2 regions of the Streptomyces sp. NBC_01017 genome follow, and region 2 is predicted to be linked to the other one. Evidence: predicted binding sites of a transcription regulator. Region 2 holds the regulator's gene; the other holds the start of a gene.
The links. The regulator HrcA, encoded in region 2, represses chaperone genes, less so after heat shock. The targets are predictions, from matches to a motif close to TTNGCACTCNGNNNNNCNGAGTGCNAA.

Region 1 (11,939 bases), 2.6 Mb from region 2:
GCGAGCTCCCCGATGGCGACCGGTCCGTCGGACGCGGTGCGCGCGAGCCGGTGCCGTTCGGGTACAAGGCCCACGAGACGGTCCGTCAGCAGCGGGCGTACGACGAGGTCGTCCCATTCCCCTTCCTGGGCCGCGCCCTCGTAGCGGAAGGCGAGGGCCACGTCGCAGTCGCCCTCGCGCAACAGCTCGACGGACTTCGGCGGCTCGGCCTCCTCCAGGGAGACGCGGGTGCCGGGGTGCGCGGCGCGCAGGGCGGCGAGGGCGGTCGGGACGAGGGTGGAGCTGCCGCTGGGGAAGGAGACGAGCCGCACCCGGCCGGCCCGCAGCCCGGCGATGGCGGCGACCTCCTCCTCCGCGGCGGTGAGTCCCGCCAGGATCCCGGCGGCGTGCCGCACCAGTGCCTCGCCGGCCTGGGTCAGCCGCATCTCGCGTCCGGTGCGGATCAGCAGGGGCGTGCCGACGGAGGCTTCCAGGGCCTTCATCTGCTGGCTGACGGCGGGCTGGGTGCAGCCCAGTTCACGCCCGGCCGCGGAGAAGGAACCGGTGGCGGCGACGGCGCGCAGGACGCGGAGGTGACGGGCTTCGAGCACGGAACCGAGCATAAGCGAACCTTGGAGTACGTGCCGAATAATGCGTCGACACTTTGGACCTACGTCGCCTACCGTGCCGTCATGAAGCTTCTGTCTGTGAATCTGGGCCGCGCGAAGGCGGTGCCGTACACGGATCACGCCGACGGTGTGACCGGCATCGACAAACAGCCGGCGGCGGGGCCGGTCCGGGTGGCGGCGCCCGGGCCGAAGGGCGTCGGGGGGAGCGGGCTGGCCGGGGACACCGTGTGCGAGAAGCGGCACCACGGTGGCGACGACCAGGCCGTGTACGCGGTCGCGCGCGAGGACCTCGACGACTGGGAGCGCGAGCTGGGGCGGTCGCTGGCGAACGGCGTGTTCGGGGAGAACCTCACGACGTCCGGCCTGGACGTGTCCGGTGCGCTGATCGGCGAGCGCTGGCGGATCGGGCCCGAGGTGGTGCTGGAGGTGACGTGCGGCCGGATTCCCTGTCGTACCTTTCAGGGCCATCTGGGTGAGACGCAGTGGGTGAAGCGGTTCACGGCGAAGGCCGCGCCGGGCGCGTATCTGCGGGTGATCGAGCCGGGTGAGATACGGGCGGGCGACGCGATGGAGATCATCCACCGCCCGGATCACGACGTGACGGTGGCACTGCAGTTCCGGGCGGTCACGACGGAGCGGAAGCTGCTGCCACGGCTGCTGACGGCCGGTGCGGCGCTGCATCCGGAGTCGTTGGCGGCGGCCCGGAAGTATGTGTCCCAGCACGGGGTCTGACCGCGGCTCACCTGCCGGGTGTTCGCCAGGGCTTCACCGACCGGGAGGCCCTGTGCAGAGAGCGGACGCGCAGACTCCGGGTCACTAACCTTGCGCCATGACAACGGCTCTCATCACGGGATCGACCGCGGGCATCGGCGCGGCCTTCGCACGGCGGCTGGCCGCCGACGGACACAACCTGGTGCTCGTGGCCCGGGACACCAAGCGGCTGCGGGAGCAGGCGACCGAACTGCACGACCGGCACGGCATCGAGGCGGAGGTCCTGACGGCCGACCTCGCCGAGGACACCGGCATCGAGACGGTCGCCGCCCGCCTCGGCGACCGCAGGAACCCGGTCGACCTGCTGATCAACAACGCCGGCTTCGGCAACAAGGGCCGCTATCTCGACGTCTCCATGGCCGACGAGCTGAAGATGCTCAAGGTGCACTGCGAGGCCGTACTGCGCCTGACGTCGGCGGCGTCGGAGGCGATGCGGGAGCGGGGGCGGGGCGGTGTCGTGAACGTCGCCTCCGTGGCGGCCTTCGTACCGCGCGGCACCTACGGCGCGTCCAAGGCGTGGGTCGTGCAGTTCACGCAGGGAGCGGCGCGGGATCTGGCCGGGAGCGGCGTGCGGCTGATGGCGCTGTGCCCGGGGTTCGTGCGGACCGAGTTCCATGAGCGGGCCGGGATGGGCACGGACAACATCCCGGGGTGGATGTGGCTGGACGCGGACAAGCTGGTGGCGGCGGCGCTCCACGATCTGGCGAAGGGCAAGACGGTGTCGATTCCGGACCCTCGCTACAAGGTCCTGCTGGGCGCGGCGAAGCTGGTGCCGCGGGGGGTGCTCGGGGGGATCAGCTCCCGGACGGGGCGGAAGTACGGGCCGCAGTAGGCGCCTTGGGCAGGGCCGGGCGCCCGGGCCGTCGCGGTGGGAAAATGGTGGTGTCCAGCCGTACCCAGCACGCCCGGGAGGCCACGACGCCATGACCTTCGTACAGCTCATCGACTGCAGGACCAGCCGTTTCGACGACATGAACCGGCTGATGGACAGGTGGGTCGAGCAGACCAAGGGGAAGCGGACGGCGACGCACGACGTCATCGGGAAGGACCGGACCGACGCGTCGCACTTCATCGAGATCGTGGAGTTTCCGTCGTACGACGAGGCCATGCGGAACTCCGATCTGCCCGAGACCGGCCGGATCTTCCAGGAGATGGTGGCGCTCTGTGACGAGCCGCCCACGTTCACCGATCTGGACGTGGTGCGCGACGAGCAGCTGAACGTCCTGGCCGCGCGGACCTTCTTCGAGGCCATGGGCAGGATGGCGCCGGAGCGGATCGGCGAGCACCTCACGGACGACTATGTGGATCACGATCCGTCGTATCCGCGGCCGGTGCAGGGCGTCGACGGCATGCGCGAGGTGTATGCGGGGTGGCGGGGCGCCTTCGACTTCACCTTCCGGATCGACGATCAGATGGCCCAGGGCGACCAGGTGTGCACCCGGTGGACGTTGGTCGCGAAGCACAAGGGCGACTTCCTGGGGATTCCGCCGACCGGGCAGGACGTGTCCATGCAGGGCATGACCTGGCAGCGGTTCCGGGACGGCAGGATCTGCGAGAGCCGCTGGCTCTACGACCGGGCGGGTCTGCTGGAGCAACTGGGGGTACTCGGCGAGTGAAGCCCGCGAAGGGGAAGGCCCCGGTCCCGCGCGAGAGCGCGGGACCGGGGCCTTCTTGCGTGCGTAAGAGCCGCTGGGCTCAGCGCGCGTGAGCTGCTGGGCTCAGTGGGCGTGCCCGTGGCCGTGGCCACCGGCCGCCGGCTCCTCCTCTTCCTTCTTCTCGACGACCAGGGTCTCGGTCGTGAGAAGCAGGGAGGCGATGGAGGCGGCGTTCTCCAGGGCGGAGCGGGTGACCTTGACCGGGTCGATGACGCCGGCCTTGACCAGGTCGCCGTACTCGCCGGTCGCGGCGTTGAAGCCCTGGCCCTTGTCGAGCTCGGCGACCTTGGAGGTGATGACGTAGCCCTCCAGGCCGGCGTTCTCGGCGATCCAGCGCAGCGGCTCGACGGCGGCCTTGCGGACGACCGCGACACCGGTGGCCTCGTCGCCGGTCTTGCCGAGGTTGCCCTCGAGGACCTTCACGGCGTGGACCAGAGCGGAGCCACCACCGGAGACGATGCCCTCCTCGACCGCGGCGCGGGTCGCGGAGATGGCGTCCTCCAGACGGTGCTTCTTCTCCTTCAGCTCCACCTCGGTGGCGGCGCCGACCTTGATCACGCACACGCCGCCGGCCAGCTTCGCGAGGCGCTCCTGGAGCTTCTCGCGGTCCCAGTCGGAGTCGGTGTTCTCGATCTCGGCCTTGATCTGGGCGACGCGGCCCGTGACGTCCTCGGACTTGCCGGCGCCGTCGACGACCGTGGTGTCGTCCTTGGTGACGGTGATCCGGCGAGCGGAACCGAGCACCTCCAGGCCGACCTGGTCGAGCTTGAGGCCGACCTCCTCGGAGATGACCGTGGCGCCGGTGAGGACCGCCAGGTCCTGCAGCATCGCCTTGCGGCGGTCACCGAAGCCGGGGGCCTTGACGGCGACCGCGTTGAAGGTGCCGCGGATCTTGTTCACGACCAGGGTCGACAGGGCCTCGCCGTCGACGTCCTCGGCGATGATCAGCAGCGGCTTGGAGGCACCGGCCTGGATGACCTTCTCCAGCAGCGGCAGCAGGTCCGCGATGGAGGAGATCTTGCCCTGGTTGATGAGGATGTACGGGTCCTCGAGGACGGCCTCCATGCGCTCCTGGTCCGTCACGAAGTACGGCGACAGGTAGCCCTTGTCGAAGGCCATGCCCTCGGTGAAGTCCAGCTCCAGACCGAAGGTGTTGGACTCCTCGACGGTGATGACACCGTCCTTGCCGACCTTGTCCATCGCCTCGGCGATGAGCTCGCCGACCTGCGTGTCCTGGGCGGACAGACCGGCGACGGCGGCGATGTCGGACTTCTCGTCGATCGGGCGGGCGGTCGCGAGGAGCTCCTCGGAGACCGCGGCCACGGCCGCGTCGATGCCCTTCTTCAGCAGCGCCGGGGAAGCACCCGCGGCGACGTTCTTCAGGCCCTCGCGCACGAGCGCCTGGGCGAGCACGGTGGCGGTGGTCGTGCCGTCACCCGCGATGTCGTTGGTCTTGGTCGCCACCTCCTTCACCAGCTGGGCGCCGAGGTTCTCGTACGGGTCCTCGACCTCGACCTCACGGGCGATGGTGACGCCGTCGTTGGTGATGGTGGGCGCGCCGAACTTCTTGTCGATGACGACGTTGCGGCCCTTGGGGCCGATGGTCACCTTGACGGTGTCGGCCAGCTTGTTGACGCCGCGCTCGAGGGCGCGACGGGCGTCCTCGTCGAACTTCAGGATCTTCGCCATGGGAGCGGTTCAGCCCTCTCGGAAAACGTGGGTGAAACGAACTGCGCCCCGGACGCCCGGCTTCATAAGGTCGCGGGGGCCCGGGGCGCAGCTCACAAGCAAAAGTGCTTGAAGTGAATTACTTCTCGATGATCGCGAGCACGTCGCGAGCCGAGAGGACGAGGTACTCCTCGCCGTTGTACTTCACCTCGGTGCCGCCGTACTTGCTGTACAGCACGATGTCGCCGGTCTTGACGTCGAGCGGCAGGCGCTCGCCGTTCTCGAAGCGGCCCGGGCCCACGGCCAGGACGACGCCCTCCTGGGGCTTCTCCTTGGCAGTGTCCGGGATGACCAGGCCAGAGGCGGTGGTCTGCTCGGCGTCGAGCGGCTGGACCACAATGCGGTCCTCGAGCGGCTTGATGGCAACCTTGGAGCTGGTGGTCGTCACGATCCGACCTCCCCCTTCGGAGATCTCACGGGGTTAACTGTCTGAGGTGGCGACCAGGTGGATCCGTCGTCGCGGGTGCCGGACCTGCCCGTCGCGTAGTTGGCACTCTCCAGTGGGGAGTGCCAGACCCGAGACTATGACCGCGATTAGCACTCGGTCAAGCGGACTGCTAATTCGCTGCGCTGGCTGAGCCGCGTTCGGGTGACCGGTGCTGCCGGTGACCGGCGTTGCCGTGGCCGCCTGGGGGCTGGCGCCCCCAGACCCCCGCTATCGGTATGAACGGCCTCGTCCTCAAACGCCGGACGGGCTGACATGCCTGGACCGGCGCCGGAAAGTTCCGTCAGATGTAGTCCTCCAGCCGGCCCACCGTCAGCCCCCGCCCCTGGATCTCCCGGAGCAGCCTCGTCGTCCGCTCTCTCAGCGTCAGCCCGGCCGGCTCGCCCGAGGGGACCGACACGATGTCCCCGGCGCGCAGCCGTCCGGGGCCGTGCGCGTACGTCAGTTCGCCGTCGCCCTCCATCGCCGCCCGCCACAGCACGACCGCCGTCACCCCGCAGTCGGCCGCGGCACGGAGTGTGGTGGTGTCGTACGTGCCGTAGGGCGGGCGGAAGAGGCGGGGGCGGATGCCGAAGCGGGCGCGGAGCTTGTTCTGCTGGCCGCAGATCTCGGCACGCTGGCCGGCGTACGGCAGGCCGCTCAGGGCGGCGTGGTCGAGGGTGTGGTTCTGGATCGACGCGCCCACCGAGCGCAGGCGCGCGAAGTGGCCGTAGCCCGGGCCGACCACGCTGTCCGTGAGGAACATGCTGACGGGCAGCCGTAGTTCACGGACCATGTCGACGAAGCGCGGGTCCTTCTCGGCGCCGTCGTCGTAGGTGAGGAAGACGACCTTGTCGCGGGTGGGCGCGCGGTGCACGACGGGCAGCGGCCGGCCGCCGGGCGGTCCGAGCCGCAGCCGCCGACCGGGCGGGGGCGGTGGCGCGGCGAGGGGGGCGGTCAGGCCCCAGCGCCCGTACGGCTGTGCCGTGTGCGTCGGGCCGCCCGCCGACTGTGAGCTGTGGGCCGCCCTGTCGCCCGGCTTCCCTCCGCTTGGGCCGGCCGGGCCGGCCGATTGCGCACAGCCGGCGAGCAGAACGGAAGCCAGGACCGCGAGCGCCACGGCCCGCGGCCCGGGCGTCCGCCTCACAGGTAGTCCTCCAGCCTGGCCACCGCGTAGCCCTCGGCCGTCACCTTGTTCAGGAACCGGCGGATCATGTCGGGCATTGTGCCCTTCCAGTCCTCGCGGCCCCGGAAGTGAGTGAGGACGATGTCACCCGATCGGATCTTCTGGTCCCACTCGCGGTACTCCCAGTGGTCGACGAAGACCTCCTCGTTCCACAGCGGGACGTACTTGATGCCGCACGACTTCGCGGCACGCAGGCTGTCCCTGTCGTAGTTCCCGAAGGGCGGGCGGAAGAGCAGCGCGGGCTTGCCGAAGCGCTCCTCGATGACCTCCTGCATGCCGCAGATCTCGTACTGCTGACGGCGGTAGGAGAGGGCGGGGAGGTAGGGGTGGTGGAGGGTGTGGTTGTTCAGGGTGACGCCGCTGCGCTGCATCCGCTTGAAGTAGCCGTAGTCGTCCTTGATCACGTAGTCGCTGAGGAAGGCGGTGTACGGCACCTGCAGGTCGTCCATCATCCGCAGGAAGACGGGGTCCTTCTCGGCGCCGTCGTCGATGGTGAGGAAGACGATCCGCTGCTTGGTGGGGACGGTCGTGAAGACCGGCGGGAGGCCGAGCTTCTCGTGTCCGTCGACCTCGAAGCCCTCGCGGGTGGTGATCCTCGGCTTCGTGGCGGGCGGGGGCGGGGGCGTGAGCGGGATTCTCGGCAGGCCCCAGCGTTTCGCGGCGGCGGCTCGGGCGGCGAGGGCGGACTGCGCCGACTTGAACTTCTTGGCGTGCGTGCCGGGGGTGTTCCCGGCGTGCGGGCCCGGGGTGGTGGCCGGGGGCGGCGCCTTGAGGGGCTGCCGGCTCGGGGTGGGGTGTGCGGGCCCGGATGCGCCTGTGCCCGCGGGTGCACAGCCCGCGGCGATGGCGGCGACGGCGAGCACGGCGACTGCGCCGCGGACCCGTGAACCTCCCGCTGCCCGGCCACGCCACCCCACAGCTGCCCCATTGGGGCTACTTTTGTCATTTTGTACTACTAGTCGCATGGTGCGGGATCTTCGCAGGCGCCCGGCCCGAAGCCGGGCCGACACCGCCGCCGGGAGACGGACCATCCACCGACTGGCCCACAGTGAGCGTGCGGTGCCCCGGCTGGCGGACAATGACCCGGTGAACGACCTCGCCGCCTTCTTCTCCCTCCGCACCCCCGAGGGCAGCGCCCTCCTCGACGCCGTACGCGACACCGACCCCGCCGACGAACTCGCCGTCGCCACCCGGCTGCGCCGCGAGCACCCCGCCGAGCTGGTGTCGGCGGCGCTCGGACAGGCCCGGCTGCGGCAGCGGGCGGTGGCGAAGTTCGGGGCGGCGGACGCGGGGCGGATGTTCTTCACTCCGAACGGCGTCGAGCAATCGACGCGGGCGAGTGTCGCGGCGTACCGGGCCGACCGGATGAAGGAGCTGGGGGTGGGCTCGGTCGCCGACCTGTGCTGCGGGATCGGGGGCGACGCGATCGCCTTGGCGCGGGCCGGGATACGGGTGCTCGCGGTGGACCGCGATCCGGTGACGGCGGCCGCGGCGCGCGAGAATGCGGAGGCCCTCGGCCTCACCGGCCTGATCGAGGTGCGGGAGGCGGATGTCACCGAGGTGGACGTCGCCGGCTACGACGCCGTGTTCGTCGACCCCGCCCGACGGGGCGGCCGCGGGAGGATCTTCGATCCGGAGGCGTACTCGCCACCGCTGTCCTGGGCCGTCGAGACGGCCCGCAAGGCGCCCCGAGCCGCACTGAAGATCGCGCCCGGAATCCCGCACGAGGCGATCCCGGCGGAGGCCGAGGCAGAGTGGATCTCGGACGGCGGCGACGTGAAGGAAGCCGTGCTGTGGTTCGGGACCGAGCCCGGGGCCGTGCGGGCCACCCTGCTGCCCGGGCCGCGCTCGCTGCTCTCCCGACGCCTCCCCGACCCCGGAGTCCGGCCGGTGGGGCGGTACTTGTACGAGCCGGACGGCGCCGCCATCCGCGCCCACCTGGTCGCCGAGGTCGCCCAGCAGCTGGACGGCGGGCTGATCGACGCGACCATCGCGTACGTCACGGCGGACGAGCTGCGGCCGACGCCGTACGCCACGGCGTACGAGATCACCGACCAACTCCCCTTCAACGTGAAGAAGTTGAAGGTCCTGCTGCGGGAGCGCGAGGTCGGGATCCTGACCGTGAAGAAGCGCGGGTCGGCCGTCGAGCCGGAGGAGCTGCGGAAGAAGGTCAAGCTTCAGGGGCCGAACGCGGCGACCGTGTTCCTGACCCGGGTGGCGGGGGCGCCGACGATGCTGGTCGGGCGGCCCGCGTAGTCAGGCCCCGTCGCCGGCCGCCCGCTTCAGCAGCATCTCCCGCTCCCGCTCGTTGCGCGTCTGCCGCGCCGCCCGCTCGAACTCCGTCCGCGCCTCGTCCGTACGGCCGAGTCTCTGCAGCAGATCGCCGCGCACGCTCGGCAGCAAGTGGTAGTCCCGCAGCGCCGGTTCGGCGGCGATCGCGTCGACGATCGCCAGTGCGGGCTCCGGCCCCTGCGCCATCGACACGGCGACCGCGCGGTTCAACTCGACCACGGGCGACGGGGCGCGGGCGGACAGCAGGCCGTACAGGGTGGCGATGGTCTGCCAGTCGGTCTCCTCGTAGGCGTACGCGTGCGCGTGGCAGGCGGCGATCGCGGCCTGGAGGGCGTAAGGACCCGGCGCTCCCGTGGCGGTGGCGCCCGCGCGGTCCAGAGCGGCGATGCCGCGGGCGATGAGCATGCGGTTCCAGCGGCTGCGGTTCTGCTCCTTGAGGAGGATCGGCTCGCCGGACGGGCCGGTGCGGGCCGTCGCGCGGGACGCCTGGAACTCCAGGAGCGAGGTCAGGCCGTGCACCTCGGGCTCCTTCGGCATCAGCCCCGACAGCACGCGGGCCAGCCGCAGCGCGTCCTCGCACAGCGCCGGGCGCAGCCAGTCGTCGCCGGCCGTGGCGGCGTAACCCTCGTTGAAGATCAGGTAGATGACGTCCAGGACCGAGCCGAGGCGCGCCGCGCGGTCGGGGCCGTACGGCACCTCGAAGGCGACGTTCCGGGTCGCCAGGGTGCGCTTGGCGCGGACGATGCGCTGGGCGACCGTGGCCTCCGGGACCAGGAACGCCCGGGCGATCTCCGGCGTCGTCAGGCCGCCGAGGAGACGCAGGGTGAGGGCGATGCGGGCCTCCGGCGACAGCACCGGGTGGCACGTGGTGAAGACCAGCCGCAGCAGGTCGTCGTCGATGTCGTCGGGGTCATGGAGGGCGGACGGCTCCTCGGGCGGTGCCGTCGTCTCCAGGTCGCGGCCGATCTCCGCCAGCTTGCGGGCGTAGTTCTCGCGGCGGCGGATCAGGTCCACGGCGCGGTGCCTGGCGGCGGCCATGAGCCAGGCGCCCGGGTTGTCGGGCACGCCGTCGCGGGGCCACTGCTCCAACGCGGCGACCAGCGCGTCCTGCGCGAGTTCCTCGGCGATCCCGACGTCGCGGACCATCCGGGCGACGGCGGCGATCACGCGAGGAGACTCGATGCGGAAGACGGTCTCGATGGTGCCGTGCGGGTCTGCGGTGGGCTGCGGGGTCACAGCCCACCATGCAACACCCGTACGGCCGGGTATCCAAGGAGGCTGATCAGCCCTCGGCGATCTCCCGCACCTCGCAGGTGACCTGCCAGCCCTCGCCGTGGACCTTCACGAACCGCGACGCCCACTCCAGCGCCTCGGCCTTGTCCTTGCACTGTGTGATCGCATAGCCGCCGATGACCTCCTTGGACTCGGTGAAGGGCCCGTCGGTGACGGAGACGTTCGCGCCGTCCCAGTGCACGCGGGTGCCCTGCGCCGACGGGGTGAGACCGGCGGTGTCGAGCATGACGCCGGCCTTGGTGATCTCCTCCAGCAGCTCCCCCATGCGCTGCATCATCTCGGGGCTCGGGCCCTCGGCGGGGGCGGTGGACTCGTCGATCCGGACGAGCGACAGGTAGCGCGGCATGGTGACTCCTCGGGGTTCGGTGCTTCGGCGACCGGGTTCTTCCCGGCCTCTCACCCCTGCGTCGAACGGGAGACCCCGGGATCGACACGCTCCCCGGATTTCTTCGAAGATTTTTCTCGTCACCGCAACGACTCCCACAGCTCCCCCGCCTCCGGCTCCTGAGCCACCACCCGGTTGCGGTCCGACGGCGCCGGCACCACCGGCATCGTCACGGTCCGCACGGTGTCCGACGCCAGCCCCTGCAAGCTCTGCCCCAGGCCGGTCAGCTCGCCCAGCGAGTCCAGGCCCGTGTCGGTCGTCAGGCTGCCCGTCACCGCGTCGGCGACCCGGTAGAGGCGGGCCGGGTCGGTGAGGAGGTCGGTGGCGGAGATCTGGTCCAGCAGGGCCGTCACCAGCTTCTGTTGCAGGCCTATCCGGCCGAGGTCGCTGCCGTCGCCTATGCCGTGCCGGGTGCGGGCGAGGGCCAACGCCCGGGTGCCGTCCAGGTGATGCGTGCCCGCCTTGAGGGTCAGGTGGCTGTCCTCGTCGTCGATGTCCTCGTCCGTCGTGACGGTGACGCCGCCCAGCGCGTCCACCAGCTTCGCGAAGCCCGAGAAGTCGATCTCGACGTAGTGGTCCATGCGGACGCTCGTGAGCGACTCGACCGTCTTGACCGCGCAGACGGGGCCGCCGAGCGCGTACGCGCTGTTGAACATCGTGCCGTACGCCACCTCCGTCGAACCGCCCGACGGCAGCGGGCAGGACGGGCGGGTGACCAGGGTGTCGCGCGGGATGCTGACGACACTCGCCCCGGTGCGGCCGGCGTCGATGTGCACCACCATCGCCGTGTCCGAGCGGGCGCCGGTGCTGCTGCCGCCGCCCAGCTTCTGGTTCTCCTCGCCGGTGCGCGAGTCGGAGCCCAGGACGAGGATGTTCAGGGAGCCGGTGGGCAGCGCGGAGGCGGAGGCCGACGGGACCGGTGTGGTCCGGCCGCTCACGGGACGGTCGTCGCCGAGGGCGCTGTCGATGTCGACGCTCTTGATGTTGTGGTTCAGGTGCCAGTAGGCCCAGCCCACGGCAGCCGCGCCCAGCGCCAGGGCGCCCGCGAAGACGAGTCCGGCCGCCTTCAGCGCCGTCGACCGCCGCCCCGCCCGTCCGCCGAAGTCCCCGTCCGCTGCACGCCCGTTCGCCCCAAGTCCCGTCACAGGCAGGAACGTACGTCCGAATTATTACGGGCAGGAGCGGCAGAGCGCCTTTTCTTCGGAAATTCTCAGACTTCCAGGAGCCCCAAGAGACGCTTCCGAAAGTTTCGGTCTGCCAACCGACTGGCTTCGACGCGGCGTGGGGCTAAGCCGCCGGAGGCTCCCCCGTGCTGCTCCGCACCACCAGGCTCGTCGCCAGTTCCACCCGCGTCGCCACCGGCGCCCCCTCCCCCCGCGCGAGGTCGAGGACCAGCTTCGCCGCCGCCTCCGCCATCTCCGTGAGCGGCTGCCGTACGGTCGTCAGCGGCGGCCCCACCCAGCGTGCGATCGGCAGATCGTCGAAGCCGACCACGCTGAGGTCCTCCGGAATCCGCAGCCCCAGCTCGCGCGCGGCCTCGTACAGCCCGAGCGCCTGGAGGTCGTTGCCGGCGAAGACGGCGGTCGGCCGGTCCGGG
Region 2 (11,939 bases):
GTGGCTCCCGGCGCGAGCCCGGTCGCGGGCGCGAACTCCAGCGCGTCGTCGCCCTCCGCGTCCGTCACCCACACCACCCACTCCTCGCCCTCCGCGCGGAAGGTGCGCGGCAGCCGGGCCCGCACGCCCGGCTCGGCGGCGAGCGCACGGGCGGGCCCGGAGCGGTGGGTGACCCAGTGCACGGCGCCCCGGACGGAGACGGCGCTACCGCGGGCGGTGTGGTCGGGCGCCGCCTCCCCGAACGCGCGGGCGGCGTTCAACGGGTACGTCTGCCGGTCGGTGCGCTGCCCGCCGAGCCGGATGCCGAGCCGGCGCGGCTCGGCGCCGTCGAGGTCGTCCAGGAGCCACAGTTCACCGGCGGAGGTGTGGACGATGCGGGTGCCGTCGCTCGCAGCGTGCCGGGCGTAGAAGCCGTCGACAGCGGTGTGCCGTCGCAGGTCGGACCCGTCGGCGAGGGACGAGTACACGGCCCCCACGCCCTCGTGATCGGACAGGAAGGCGACCCGCTCCCCCACCCACATCGGGTACTCGATGTTCCCGTCCAGCTCCTCATGCAGCCGTACGAAGTCCCCGTCACCCTCGTGCTCGATCCACAACTTCCCCGCCGTACCGCCCCGGTAGCGCTTCCACCGGGCCGCCTCCAGCCCCATGGGCGCGGACGCGAGCAGCAGCCGGGGTCCGTGGACGACGTCGGCGACGGGGCCGTACGGCAGCGTGGTGGCCGGTCCGCCGTCGAGCGGGACCGTGTGGGCCCAGGTGCGGCGGCTGCCCGCCTGGCCCTGGCTGCTGATCGCGAGGACCTGGCCGTCGGGGGTCCAGCCGCGCACCCGGGTCTGCGCGCTGCCCCAGTGGGTGAGGCGCCTGGAGGGGCCGCCGTCGACCGGCGCGATGTGCACCTCGGGGGCGCCGTCGCGGGTGGAGGTCCAGGCGACCGTCGTACCGTCGGGCGAGATGCGCGGCAGGGAGACCGGCACGTTGTCGGCGCTGACCCGCCAGGCCCTGCCGCCGTCGAGGGGGGCGAGCCATACGTCGTCCTCGGCGGTGAAGGCGACCAGGTCGCCGTGCAGATGCGGATACCGCAGATACGACGGCGCGGGGACGGGGGCCGAAGTCGAAGCAGGCGTCGCGGACTGTGTCACCCGATCACCCTAGGCAAGCGCGGCGTCCGCGAACAGGTCTTTGGATCACTTGCCCCAACTCCCGCCGGGACACGGTCACTTGCCCTCCGGCCAGCAGTTCGGGTGTTGCTTGCAGTAGACGGTCTTGGTGACCGTCACCGTGACCGTGGGGCCGGGCTGTTGTCCGCCCCCGGACGGGTTGACGGGCGAGGGCGTGGCGTCGCACTTGCCCAGCCCGTTCACGTGGAACCATTCCTTGCCGTCGATCTTGGCGACCAGGTCCCCGCGCACGCAGGAACCGCTGACGGCCCGCGTGATCCGGCCGGTGACGACGATGTCCCTGCCGTCCTTGGTCTCGCCCTCGCAGTCGACCTTGACGACGGTGTTCTCACTTGCGGTCGGCGAACTGCCGTTGCCGCCCCCGTCGTACGAGCCCGTGCAGTTGAGCCACTGCACGTCGGCCTTCTGCCGCTCCAGCTCCTCGGTCACGGTCTGATCGGTCGTGAACGCCACGGTCGCCGAGCTCAGTCCACCCGGGTCACAGCCGGCCACCGAGCCGACGGCGACGACCGCGAGCCCCGCCACACCGGCCACCCGCGCCCCGCGCATGCGACGCCCCGCACGCCGGTCCGCGCGAGGCCAAACCCTCGTGAATGCCCCCATGGGACCGCAGCCTGCCACTGTCCCGGCCGACGCGGTAGAGCGCATACGGACACTCCCTGCTCGCGCGGTTCGGGGCGGGAGGCGGTCGGCCTCAGGTGCGCAGCAGCAGCCACTCCTGAAGCTCCACCAGGTTGCCCTCGGGGTCCTTGAGGTGGGCGACGCGCATGCGGTCGGTCATCGGGGCGGGGTCGTGCAGGAGGGTCGCGCCGCGTGCGGTGATCTGTTCGCAGTAGGTGTCCAGATCGTCGACGCGCAGGACCACCAGCGAGCGATGGCCCTTGGCCTCGTCGCCGAGTTCTCCGACGATCTCGGCCATCATCGCCCGGTCCTGGAGGGCGATGCCCGCCGAACCGGTGGCGGGGCTGAACTTCTCGTAGGGCCCGTTCGTCGCGCCCGACTGCGCCTTGAGGCCGAGGACATCGGCGTAGAAGCGGTAGCAGGCGGCGAAGTCACCGACCAGGAGCCGTACTTGGGCGAGTTCCACGGGGGGACGTCCCTCCTGGTGTCAGGACCAGCGGCCGGTGCGGCCGAGGAGCAGTGCCGTCGCCGCGGTTCCGGCGGTGGAGGTGCGCAGGACGGTACGGCCCAGACGGTACGCCTTCGCGCCCGCCTCCTCGAAGAGGGCGAGTTCCTCGGGGGCCACGCCGCCCTCGGGGCCGACGACGAGCACGATCTCGCCCTCGGCGGGCAGTTCGGCCGTCGCGAGCGGCTCGCTGCCGTAGTCGCGCTCCTCGTGCAGTACGGCGGCGAAGTCGGCGTCGGCGAGCAGCGCGGCGACCTGCTTGGTCGTGGCCGCCTCCGCGACCTCCGGGAAGCGCACCCGGCGCGACTGCTTGCCGGCCTCGCGGGCGGTGGCCCGCCACTTGCCGAGGGCCTTCGCCCCGCGCTCGCCCTTCCACTGGGTGATGCACCGGGCTGCCGCCCACGGCACGATCGCGTCGACGCCGGTCTCGGTCATGGTCTCGACGGCCAGTTCACCGCGGTCGCCCTTGGGGAGGGCCTGGACGACGGTGATACGAGGCTGCTCCGCCGGCTCCTCGGCCACCGCACCCACGCCCACGACCAGCCGGTCCTTGCCCTCGGCCGCCTTGACGACGCCCTCGACCCAGCGCCCGAGCCCGTCGGTGAGGACGACCTCCTCGCCGGCCCGCAGCCGCTTCACGGAGACGGCGTGCCGTCCCTCGGGGCCGTCGAGAACGTACTCGCCGCCGGCGAGGCGGCCCCGCTCCAGCGACTCGACGACGAACACCGGCGCCGTCATCCGACCGCACCCCCCTCGGGCGCCGCCGACAACGCTGTCGCCGCGGCGGCCAGCTCGGCGGCCAGCACCTCCACCAGCTGCCCGGCGGGCAGGTCGCGCGCCATGCGGTGCCCCTGCCCCGCCCACAGGGCCATGCCCTGCGCGTCACCGGACGCGGCGGCCTTCTTGCGCAGGGGTGAGGTCAGGTGGTGAACCTCGGGGTAGGCGGCGGGGGCGTACGGCCCGTGCTCGCGCATGAAGCGGTTGACCAGGCCGCGGGCGGGCCGGCCGGAGAACGCGCGCGTCAACTCGGTCCGTACGAACAGGGGGTTGGTCAGCGCCTGCTTGTGCAGGGCGTTGGCGCCGGACTCCTGGGTGGCGAGGAAGGCGGTGCCGAGCTGGGCGGCACCGGCCCCGGCCGCGAGGACGGCGGCGATCTGGCTGCCGCGCATGATGCCGCCGGCGGCGACGATGGGCAGGCTCACGGTCTCCCGGACCTGCGCGAGGAGGGCGAGCAGCCCGATGCCCGACCGGTCCGTCTCCGGGTTGTCCCGATGCGTCCCCTGATGCCCGCCGGCCTCCACTCCCTGCACGATCACGGCATCGGCACCGGCCCGCTGTACGGCGAGGGCCTCGTCCGGTGCGGTCACGGTGACGAGGGTGAAGGTGCCGGCGCGGCGCAGGGACTCCAGCACATCCGGCTTCGGCACCCCGAAGTGGAACGAGACGACCGGCACCGGGTTGTCGAGCAGCACGGCCAGCTTGGCGTCGTACCCGTCGTCCCGCCCGCTGTCCCGGTCCCCCAGCTCCGTCTCGTACCAGGCGGCCTCACCGGCGAGCTGATGCGCGTAGACGTCCACGGCCGCGGCGTCGGCATACTCGGGCTGCGGCATGAACAGGTTGACCCCGAAGGGCCGGCCCGTCAGGCCCCGCAGCTGCTTGATCTCCTGGTACATCCCGTCGGCGGTTTTGTACCCGGCGGCGAGGAACCCCAGCCCACCTGCCTCGGACACGGCAGCGGCGAGCTGCGGCACGGAGACGCCGCCCGCCATGGGGGCCTGCACGATCGGGTGGGGGAAGAGATCGGTCAGCGCGGAGGACATGACGGCATGTTGTCACGTCCTCCGAACAAGTCCGAATCGGCCCTGTGCCGTGCGATGTACGGGGCCTGCCCCACCGGACTCAGCGCCCGTTGAACGCGTCCTTCAACCGCGAGAACAGCCCCTGCTGCCCCGGCTGGAACTGCCCCGTCGGCCGCTCCTCGCCGCGCAGCTTGGCCAGCTCGCGCAGCAACCGCTCCTGCTCGGGATCCAGCTTGGACGGCGTGGTGACCTCGACGTGCACGATGAGGTCGCCGCGCCCGCCACCCCGCAGATGCGTCACACCGCGTCCGTGCAGCGGAATCGACTGACCGGACTGGGTGCCGGGCCGGATGTCGACCTCCTCGAGCCCGTCCAGCGTCTCCAGCGGCACCTTCGTGCCGAGGGACGCCGCGGTCATCGGGATCGTCACCGTGCAGTGCAGGTCGTCGCCGCGCCGCTGGAAGGTCGAGTGCGGCAGCTCGTGGATCTCGACGTACAGGTCACCGGCGGGACCGCCACCGGGCCCGACCTCACCCTCGCCGGCGAGCTGGATCCGGGTGCCGTTGTCGACACCGGCCGGGATCTTGACCGTGAGCGTCCGACGGGACCGCACGCGTCCGTCGCCCGCGCACTCGGGGCACGGTGTGGGAACCACGGTCCCGAATCCCTGGCACTGCGGGCAGGGCCGCGACGTCATGACCTGGCCCAGGAAGGACCGCGTCACCTGCGACACCTCACCGCGGCCGCGGCACATGTCACACGTCTGAGCGGAGGTGCCGGGGGCAGCCCCCTCACCGTTGCAGGTGTTGCAGACGACGGCCGTGTCGACCTGGATGTCCTTCGTCGTACCGAAGGCCGCCTCGTCGAGCTCGATCTCCAGCCGGATCATCGCGTCCTGGCCCCGACGGGTGCGCGAGCGCGGGCCGCGCTGGGACGCCGTACCGAAGAAGGCGTCCATGATGTCCGAGAAGTTGCCGAAGCCACCCGCACCGAAGCCGCCCGCGCCCGCGCCGCCCGCCTGGGACAGCGGGTCGCCGCCGAGGTCGTAGACCTGCTTCTTCTGCGGGTCCGACAGCACCTCGTAAGCGGCGTTGATCTCCTTGAACCGCTCCTGGGTCTTCGGATCCGGGTTGACGTCCGGGTGCAGCTCGCGCGCGAGCCGCCGGAAGGCCTTCTTGATCTCTTCCTGCGACGCGTCGCGACGCACGCCGAGAACGGCGTAGTAGTCCGTGGCCACTTACGACTCCGCCAGGATCTGTCCGACGTACCGTGCCACTGCGCGTACCGCTCCCATCGTTCCCGGGTAATCCATGCGGGTCGGTCCGACCACGCCGAGCTTGGCTACTGCCTCGCCGCCCGAACCGTAGCCGACCGACACGACGGACGTTGAGTTGAGTCCCTCGTAGGCGTTCTCGTGACCGATGCGTACGGTCATGCCCGAATCCCCTGCCTCGCCAAGGAGCTTGAGGAGCACGACATGCTCCTCAAGGGCCTCCAGGACGGGCCGGATGGTGAGGGGGAAGTCATGTCCGAAGCGGGTGAGATTGGCGGTGCCGCCGATCATCAGCCGCTCTTCGTTCTCCTCGACGAGTGTCTCCAGCAGAGTGGAGAGCACCGCCGAGACCGTGCCGCGGTCCTCCATGTCGAAGGCCTCGGCGAGGTCCTCGACGAGCCTTGGCACATCGGTGAAGCGCCGCCCCGCGACCCTGCTGTTCAGCCGCGCACGCAGATCCGCGAGCGAGGCCTCACCGAAGGGCGCGGGACAGTCGATCATCCGCTGCTCGACCCGGCCGGTGTCCGTGATCAGCACGAGCATCACGCGCGCGGGGGCGAGTGAGAGCAGCTCGACATGCCGGACGGTGGACCGGGTCAGCGACGGGTACTGCACGACGGCGACCTGCCGTGTGAGCTGCGCGAGCAGCCGCACGGTGCGCGCCACGACGTCGTCGAGGTCGACGGCGCCGTCGAGGAAGTTCTGGATGGCGCGCCGCTCCGGCGGGGTCATCGGCTTGACGCCGGCGAGCTTGTCGACGAACAGCCGGTAGCCCTTGTCGGTCGGGATGCGCCCCGCGCTGGTGTGCGGCTGGGCGATGAATCCCTCGTCCTCCAGGGCCGCCATGTCATTGCGGACGGTCGCCGGGGAGACCCCGAGGTTGTGCCGCTCGGTCAGCGCCTTCGATCCGACCGGCTCCTCGGTCCCGACATAGTCCTGGACGATGGCGCGCAACACCTGAAGCCTGCGTTCACTCAGCAACCGCGCACACCTCCAGAAGTCGTCCCCTTGACATCTCGCCTGGCACTCTGCGCTGGTGAGTGCCAACCGTCCCCGGCCAGTGTACGGCGGTGGGGTACGCCCCGGGCAAGGCCGGTCCGGCACCACCATGCCCGACGGTGCTGTCTTGGTTAGCGTCGCCGTATGACGGTGACTTGGGAAGAGCTCGGGTGGGAACGGCTGGCGGCCGGGGTGGGCAGGTGCCGGCTTCCGGGCTGGGACTGCACCGCGGGGCTGGTCGTGGGCCGGGACACAGCGCTCGTGATCGACGCCGGGTCAAGCCTCGGGGAGGGCGTGCGGTTGCGTACGCAGGCGCAGTGGCTCGCGGGTCACCGTGTGACACATCTCGCGCTGACGCATCCCCACTTCGATCATGTCTTCGGGGCCGCGGCGTTCGCCGGGGCGGAGGTGTACGGCCCGGTGGGCATGGACACGGTGTCCGCACACGCGCGTGCGGAACTGCGCTCGGACGCCGTGGGCAACGGCCTGGACCCGGACGCGGCGGACGAGGCGATCGACGCGCTGGTCCGTCCCCGCCACCAGGTGAGCGGCGAGTGGACCCTCGACCTGGAGGGCGACCGGCAGGTCCTGCTCGCGAACGTGGGCCCGGCCCACACCGCCCACGATCTGGTCGTGCTCGTGCCGGCCGGGGCCGCGGGCGACCGGGAGGTCGTCTTCTGCGGCGATCTGGTGGAGGAGTCCGGCGAACCCCAGGCGGGCCCCGACGCCGTACCGTCGCAGTGGCCGGCCGCCCTGGACCGCCTGCTGGACCTGGGCGGCGAGGACGCGCTGTACGTGCCCGGTCACGGAGCGGTGGTGGATGCGGAGTTCGTACGACGCCAGCGGGACGCCTTGGCGGCCCGCTTCGGCGTGTCGCCCTGATCCGCGAGACGTACCCGCGGGGCTTCTCCTATCGTCATCCGAATGCGCCAGTACTCCCCGGACCTGACCCCGCCCTGGAAGAAGCCCAAGCCCGCCCCCGAGGTACCGGCGGACCCGGGCCTGGTCGTGGAGGAGCCGGGCACGGGGTTCTGCGGTGCGGTGATCCGCTGCGAGGCGGGCACGGTGACGCTGGAGGACCGCTTCGGCAAGCACCGGGTGTTCCCGCTGGAGCCGCGGGGGTTCCTGCTGGAGGGCAAGGTGGTGACGCTCGTACGCCCGTCGTCCTCGGCTCCCGCACGTCCCAGCCGTACGGCGTCAGGTTCGGTCGCCGTCCCCGGCGCACGCGCGCGCGTGGCCCGCGCCGGCCGTATCTATGTGGAGGGCCGCCACGACGCCGAGCTGGTCGAGAAGGTCTGGGGCGACGACCTGCGCATCGAGGGCGTGGTCGTGGAGTACCTGGAGGGCATCGACGACCTGCCGTCCATCGTGACCGAATTCGCTCCGGGCCCGGACGCCCGCCTCGGTGTGCTGGTGGACCACCTGGTCCCCGGCACGAAGGAGTGGCGCATCGCGGAGTCGGTGACCAGCGAACACGCCCTGGTCGTGGGCCACCCGTACATCGACATCTGGGAGGCGGTGAAGCCGTCAGCCCTGGGCATCGAGTCCTGGCCACGCGTCCCGCACGGGCAGGACTGGAAGACGGGGGTGTGCCGGGCGCTGGGGTGGCCGTCGGAGAACACCGGTGCGGTGTGGCAGGCGATCCTGAAGCGGGTGGGGTCCTACAAGGATCTGGAGCCGGAGTTGCTGGGGCGGGTGGAGGAGCTGATCGACTTCGTTACGGGTAGCGGTGGGGCCTGATGCTGGGGTAGATGCCGAACTCGCTGGTATCCAATTCGAGTTCCAGATCCTCCAACGGCAGCGGCGCCCCGAACTTGGTGATCTGCTGCCTCTGATAGTCGGCGTTCTCCCCCATCACGATTTCCCCCCGGAGAAGCTCGGCCTTGATGCCCTCGGGAGGCTCGAACTCCTCGAAGAACTTGGCAATCCCACGCTCGTCCACAGCGGTCATCTCCGTGGCCTCCACATCCGCCGCGTCCTGTCGGCGGCAGCCTACGAACTAGGTTAGGGACCGAACTGGCGTTCCGGGGTGATTCACTCGCCCGAGTGATCAGTCCACCAAATCCCTGACCACCGCATCCGCCAGCAACCGCCCCCGCAAGGTCAGCACCGCACGCCCCTCCTCGTACGGCCCCTCCTGAAGCAGCCCCTCCCCAAGCGCCCGCCGAGAAGCCGCAAGCCCCTTCTCCCTCAGCAAGCCCAGCGGCGCCCCCTCCCGAAGCCGCAGCTCCAGCAGGATCCGTTCGACCCTGCGGTCCTCCTCGGACAGCAGCTCGCGCCCGGCCCCCGGCGACCGCCCCGCCGCCAGGGCCGCCGCGTACGCGCCCGGATGCTTCACGTTCCACCAGCGCACGCCGCCCACGTGCGAGTGGGCGCCCGGGCCCGCGCCCCACCAGTCGGCGCCCCGCCAGTACAGCTCGTTGTGCAGGCAGCGGCCCGCCTGAGAGGTCGCCCAGTTGGAGACCTCGTACCAGTCGAAGCCCGCCTCCGACAGCACCGACTCCGCGATCAGGTACCGGTCCGCGTGGACGTCGTCGTCCGTCATCGGGACCTCGCCCCGGCGGATGCGGCGGGCCAGCTGGGTGCCCTCCTCGACGATCAGGGCGTAGGCGGACACATGGTCCGGGCCGGCGCCGATCGCCGCCTCCAGCGAGGCCCGCCAGTCGTCGTCCGACTCGCCCGGTGTGCCGTAGATCAGGTCCAGGTTGACGTGCTCGAAGCCCGCCGCGCGGGCCTCCGCCACGCACGCCTCGGGGCGGCCCGGCGTGTGGGTGCGGTCCAGGACCTTCAGCACGTGCTGCTTCGCGCTCTGCATGCCGAAGGACAGCCGGTTGAAGCCGCCCTCGCGCAGGGTGGCCAGATACGCCGGGTCCACCGACTCCGGGTTCGCCTCCGTCGTGATCTCCGCGTCCGGTGCCAGCCCGAACTCGTCGCGGATCGCCCCCAGCATCCGTACGAGATCGTCGGCGGCCAGCAGCGTGGGCGTACCGCCGCCGACGAAGACCGTGCGGACCTCGCGCGGGTCGTCGCCGAGGACCTTGCGGGCGAGGCGGATCTCGTCGACGAGGGTCTCGGCGTAGTTGTCGCGGGACGCCAGCACTCCGCCCGTGCCGCGCAGCTCGGTCGCCGTGTAGGTGTTGAAGTCGCAGTAGCCGCAGCGGGTCGCGCAGTACGGGACGTGCAGGTAGAAGCCGAGGGGGCGGTCGGCGGACCCGGCGAGGGCGGACGCGGGGAGCGTGCCGTCGTCGGGGACCGGCTCGCCGTCGGGGAGTGCGGAAGGCATGGGTTCCATTGTCCAGCACGCGCGCATGCCCGCCGGAACCGAGACAACCGCTACTCGGCCTGGAGCACCAGCAACGCCAGATCGTCCTCCGGCGGACGGCCGCTGAACTCGTGCACGAGCCTGCGGATCCGCTCCGCGATCAGCTCGGCGTTCAGCCCCGCGCACCCGGCGAGCGCGGTCGCGAGGCCGTCGCCGTCGTCGAACTGGCGGGTGCCGCTGCGCCGCTCCGTCACCCCGTCGGTCACGCACAGCAGGGTGTCACCGGAGCGCAGCTCGAAGGTCTCGCTGGTGTACGTGGCGTCCTCGACGACCCCGAGGAGGGTCTGCGGGTGCGCGGCGGTGTGGACCTCGCCGCCCGCGCCCAGCAGCAGCGGCAGCGGGTGTCCGGCGGAGGCGAGGGTGCAGCGGATGCCGCCGTCGAAGGGGGTGAGCTCGCCGTAGAGGAGGGACAGGAAGCGGGTCTGCGGGCCGTCGCCGGGTGCCACCGGGACCGGGCCGACGAGGGCGCGCGCGGCGGCGTCGGCGGCCTCCGTCGCGTCGTCGAGGAGCAGCTGGTTGAGGCGGTCGAGGACGTCGGCGACCCGGTAGCCCTCCCGGGCGAGGAGCCGCAGCCACGGGCGCGCGATGCCGATCACCACGGCCGCCTCGGGCCCCTTGCCCTGGACGTCCCCGATGGCGAAGCACCAGCGGCCGTCGCCGGCCGGGAACAGGTCGTAGAAGTCGCCGCTCGGGCCGCCCTTGTCGCACGGCTCGTACACCAGCGCGCTGGCCACGCCGGGGATCTCCGCGACGGCGCCGGGCAGCAGTCCGCGTTGGAGAACCCTGCTGATGGTGGCCTGCCGGGCGTACTGGCGGGCCGCGCCGATGGCGAGGGCCACCCGGCGGGCGAGGTCCTCGACGAGCCCGGTGACCTCGTCGGGGAAGCGCACGAGGTCGGCCCGCCCGATGACCAGCGTGCCCAGCGGGCGGCCCCCGGCGATCAGGCGGTACGCGAGCGCCGTGCCGCGCACCCCGCGTGCGCCGAGCGCCTCACCGGGCCAGGGGTAGGCGACCGGGCCGGTGCGGTGGTCGTCGGCCGGAAGCGGCGGCTCCTTCTCCAGGGCCTGGCGGAGCTCCTCGATGAGGTTCTCGGAGCCGTGCCAGACGCGGGCCAGCCGCGGCCCGGTCCCGGGGGCGCCCTCCGCCGCCCAGCCCGCCCCGCCGCCGGGTTCGCCCGATCGTGGGTATCCCCAGCGCCCGGCGACCTCGTCCTCCAGCCACACCGCACACCAGTCCGCCAGCCGCGGCACGATCAGCTGGCCGGCGAGCGCGGCGACCAGGTTCTCGTCGAGCTGCCCGGCGAGCAGGTCGGAGGCCTCGGCGAGGAAGGACAGGGCACCGCGGTTGAGCCAGTCCCGCTCCCGCTCGGCGCGCTGGGGCTCGGGGGCGAGGATCTCGGCCACGCGCAGCCCGCGCTCCAGCGCGCGCTCCTCGGCGTACGCCTCGATGTCGTCCTTGGCCGCCACGGGGTCCTCGGCGGGCAGCCGCGCCCACACGGTCTTGGCGCCGGTGCGGTAGGTGACACCCCAGGACTCGGCGAGGCGTGACACCAGCCGCAGGCCGCGGCCGTACTCCGGTGTCTCGTACGGCGCCTCGACCTCACCGTCGCGCGGGGCGCGCGAGGGGTGGTGGTCCAGGACCTCGACGAGAAGGGCGCCGGTGTCCTCCAGGCGGCAGGTGAGCTCCAGATCGGTACCGGCGTGCACGACGGCGTTGGTGACCAGCTCGCTGACGGCCACGACGGCGTCGTCGACGAGGCGGGCGCTGAGGTGCTCGGTGCCGGGGAGCCCGGAGGCGGCCCATTCCGTGAGGGCGTTGCGCACGAGGGTGCGGGCGGAACCCGGGGAGATCGGACTGCCGGGGAGGACGGCGCGGGTTTCCGCGCCCACGCCCCCCGGCGCAGGCGCATCAGAGGCACGGGAAACGGTCTCCCGTTGCGCCGGAATGGCCCCCATCTACAGCTCCCCGAACGGTTCGGACGAATACGCCTCAGTCGACGCCGACAGAGTGACAGACTGGCCGCGCCCATAAGCACCGAGTTACCGAAGTGGGCCGCCATGAGTGAGAACCGTGCTACGCGTGTGCTCGAAGACGGACAGAAAGACGGTCAAATTCGAGCATCGGAACTGCGCCCGCTGCTCGCCGCGATGACCGCGGCGAGGGACGGCGACTTCCGGAGGCTCCCGGAGACCGGTGAGGGAATGGTGGCCGAGCTGACGGCGGTCTTCAACCAGATCATGGA

Region 1: groES (co-chaperone GroES) is a predicted target of HrcA. The motif match lies at 5,297-5,323, and genes of this name have one in related genera.

Annotation. Positions count from the first base shown of each region.
Region 1 is NZ_CP108683.1:4,617,854-4,629,792, forward strand. Features, by position in the region: gene OG331_RS20795 (LysR family transcriptional regulator) at 1-590, opposite strand, end outside; gene OG331_RS20800 (MOSC domain-containing protein) at 672-1,340, shown strand; gene OG331_RS20805 (SDR family NAD(P)-dependent oxidoreductase) at 1,438-2,211, shown strand; gene OG331_RS20810 (ester cyclase) at 2,303-2,995, shown strand; gene groL (chaperonin GroEL) at 3,098-4,723, opposite strand; gene groES (co-chaperone GroES) at 4,842-5,150, opposite strand; gene OG331_RS20825 (polysaccharide deacetylase family protein) at 5,491-6,333, opposite strand; gene OG331_RS20830 (polysaccharide deacetylase family protein) at 6,330-7,337, opposite strand; gene OG331_RS20835 (THUMP-like domain-containing protein) at 7,459-8,628, shown strand; gene OG331_RS20840 (RNA polymerase sigma factor) at 8,629-9,900, opposite strand; gene OG331_RS20845 (YciI family protein) at 9,947-10,303, opposite strand; gene OG331_RS20850 (LCP family protein) at 10,423-11,487, opposite strand; gene OG331_RS20855 (LacI family DNA-binding transcriptional regulator) at 11,630-11,939, opposite strand, start outside.
Region 2 is NZ_CP108683.1:7,179,340-7,191,278, reverse strand. Features, by position in the region: gene OG331_RS33070 (S41 family peptidase) at 1-1,139, opposite strand, end outside; gene OG331_RS33065 (hypothetical protein) at 1,215-1,727, opposite strand; gene OG331_RS33060 (VOC family protein) at 1,873-2,265, opposite strand; gene OG331_RS33055 (16S rRNA (uracil(1498)-N(3))-methyltransferase) at 2,287-3,042, opposite strand; gene OG331_RS33050 (nitronate monooxygenase) at 3,039-4,124, opposite strand; gene dnaJ (molecular chaperone DnaJ) at 4,204-5,340, opposite strand; gene hrcA (heat-inducible transcriptional repressor HrcA) at 5,341-6,357, opposite strand; gene OG331_RS33035 (MBL fold metallo-hydrolase) at 6,520-7,257, shown strand; gene OG331_RS33030 (DUF3097 domain-containing protein) at 7,300-8,115, shown strand; gene OG331_RS33025 (hypothetical protein) at 8,093-8,326, opposite strand; gene hemW (radical SAM family heme chaperone HemW) at 8,426-9,658, opposite strand; gene OG331_RS33015 (SpoIIE family protein phosphatase) at 9,709-11,652, opposite strand; gene OG331_RS33010 (HAMP domain-containing protein) at 11,755-11,939, shown strand, end outside.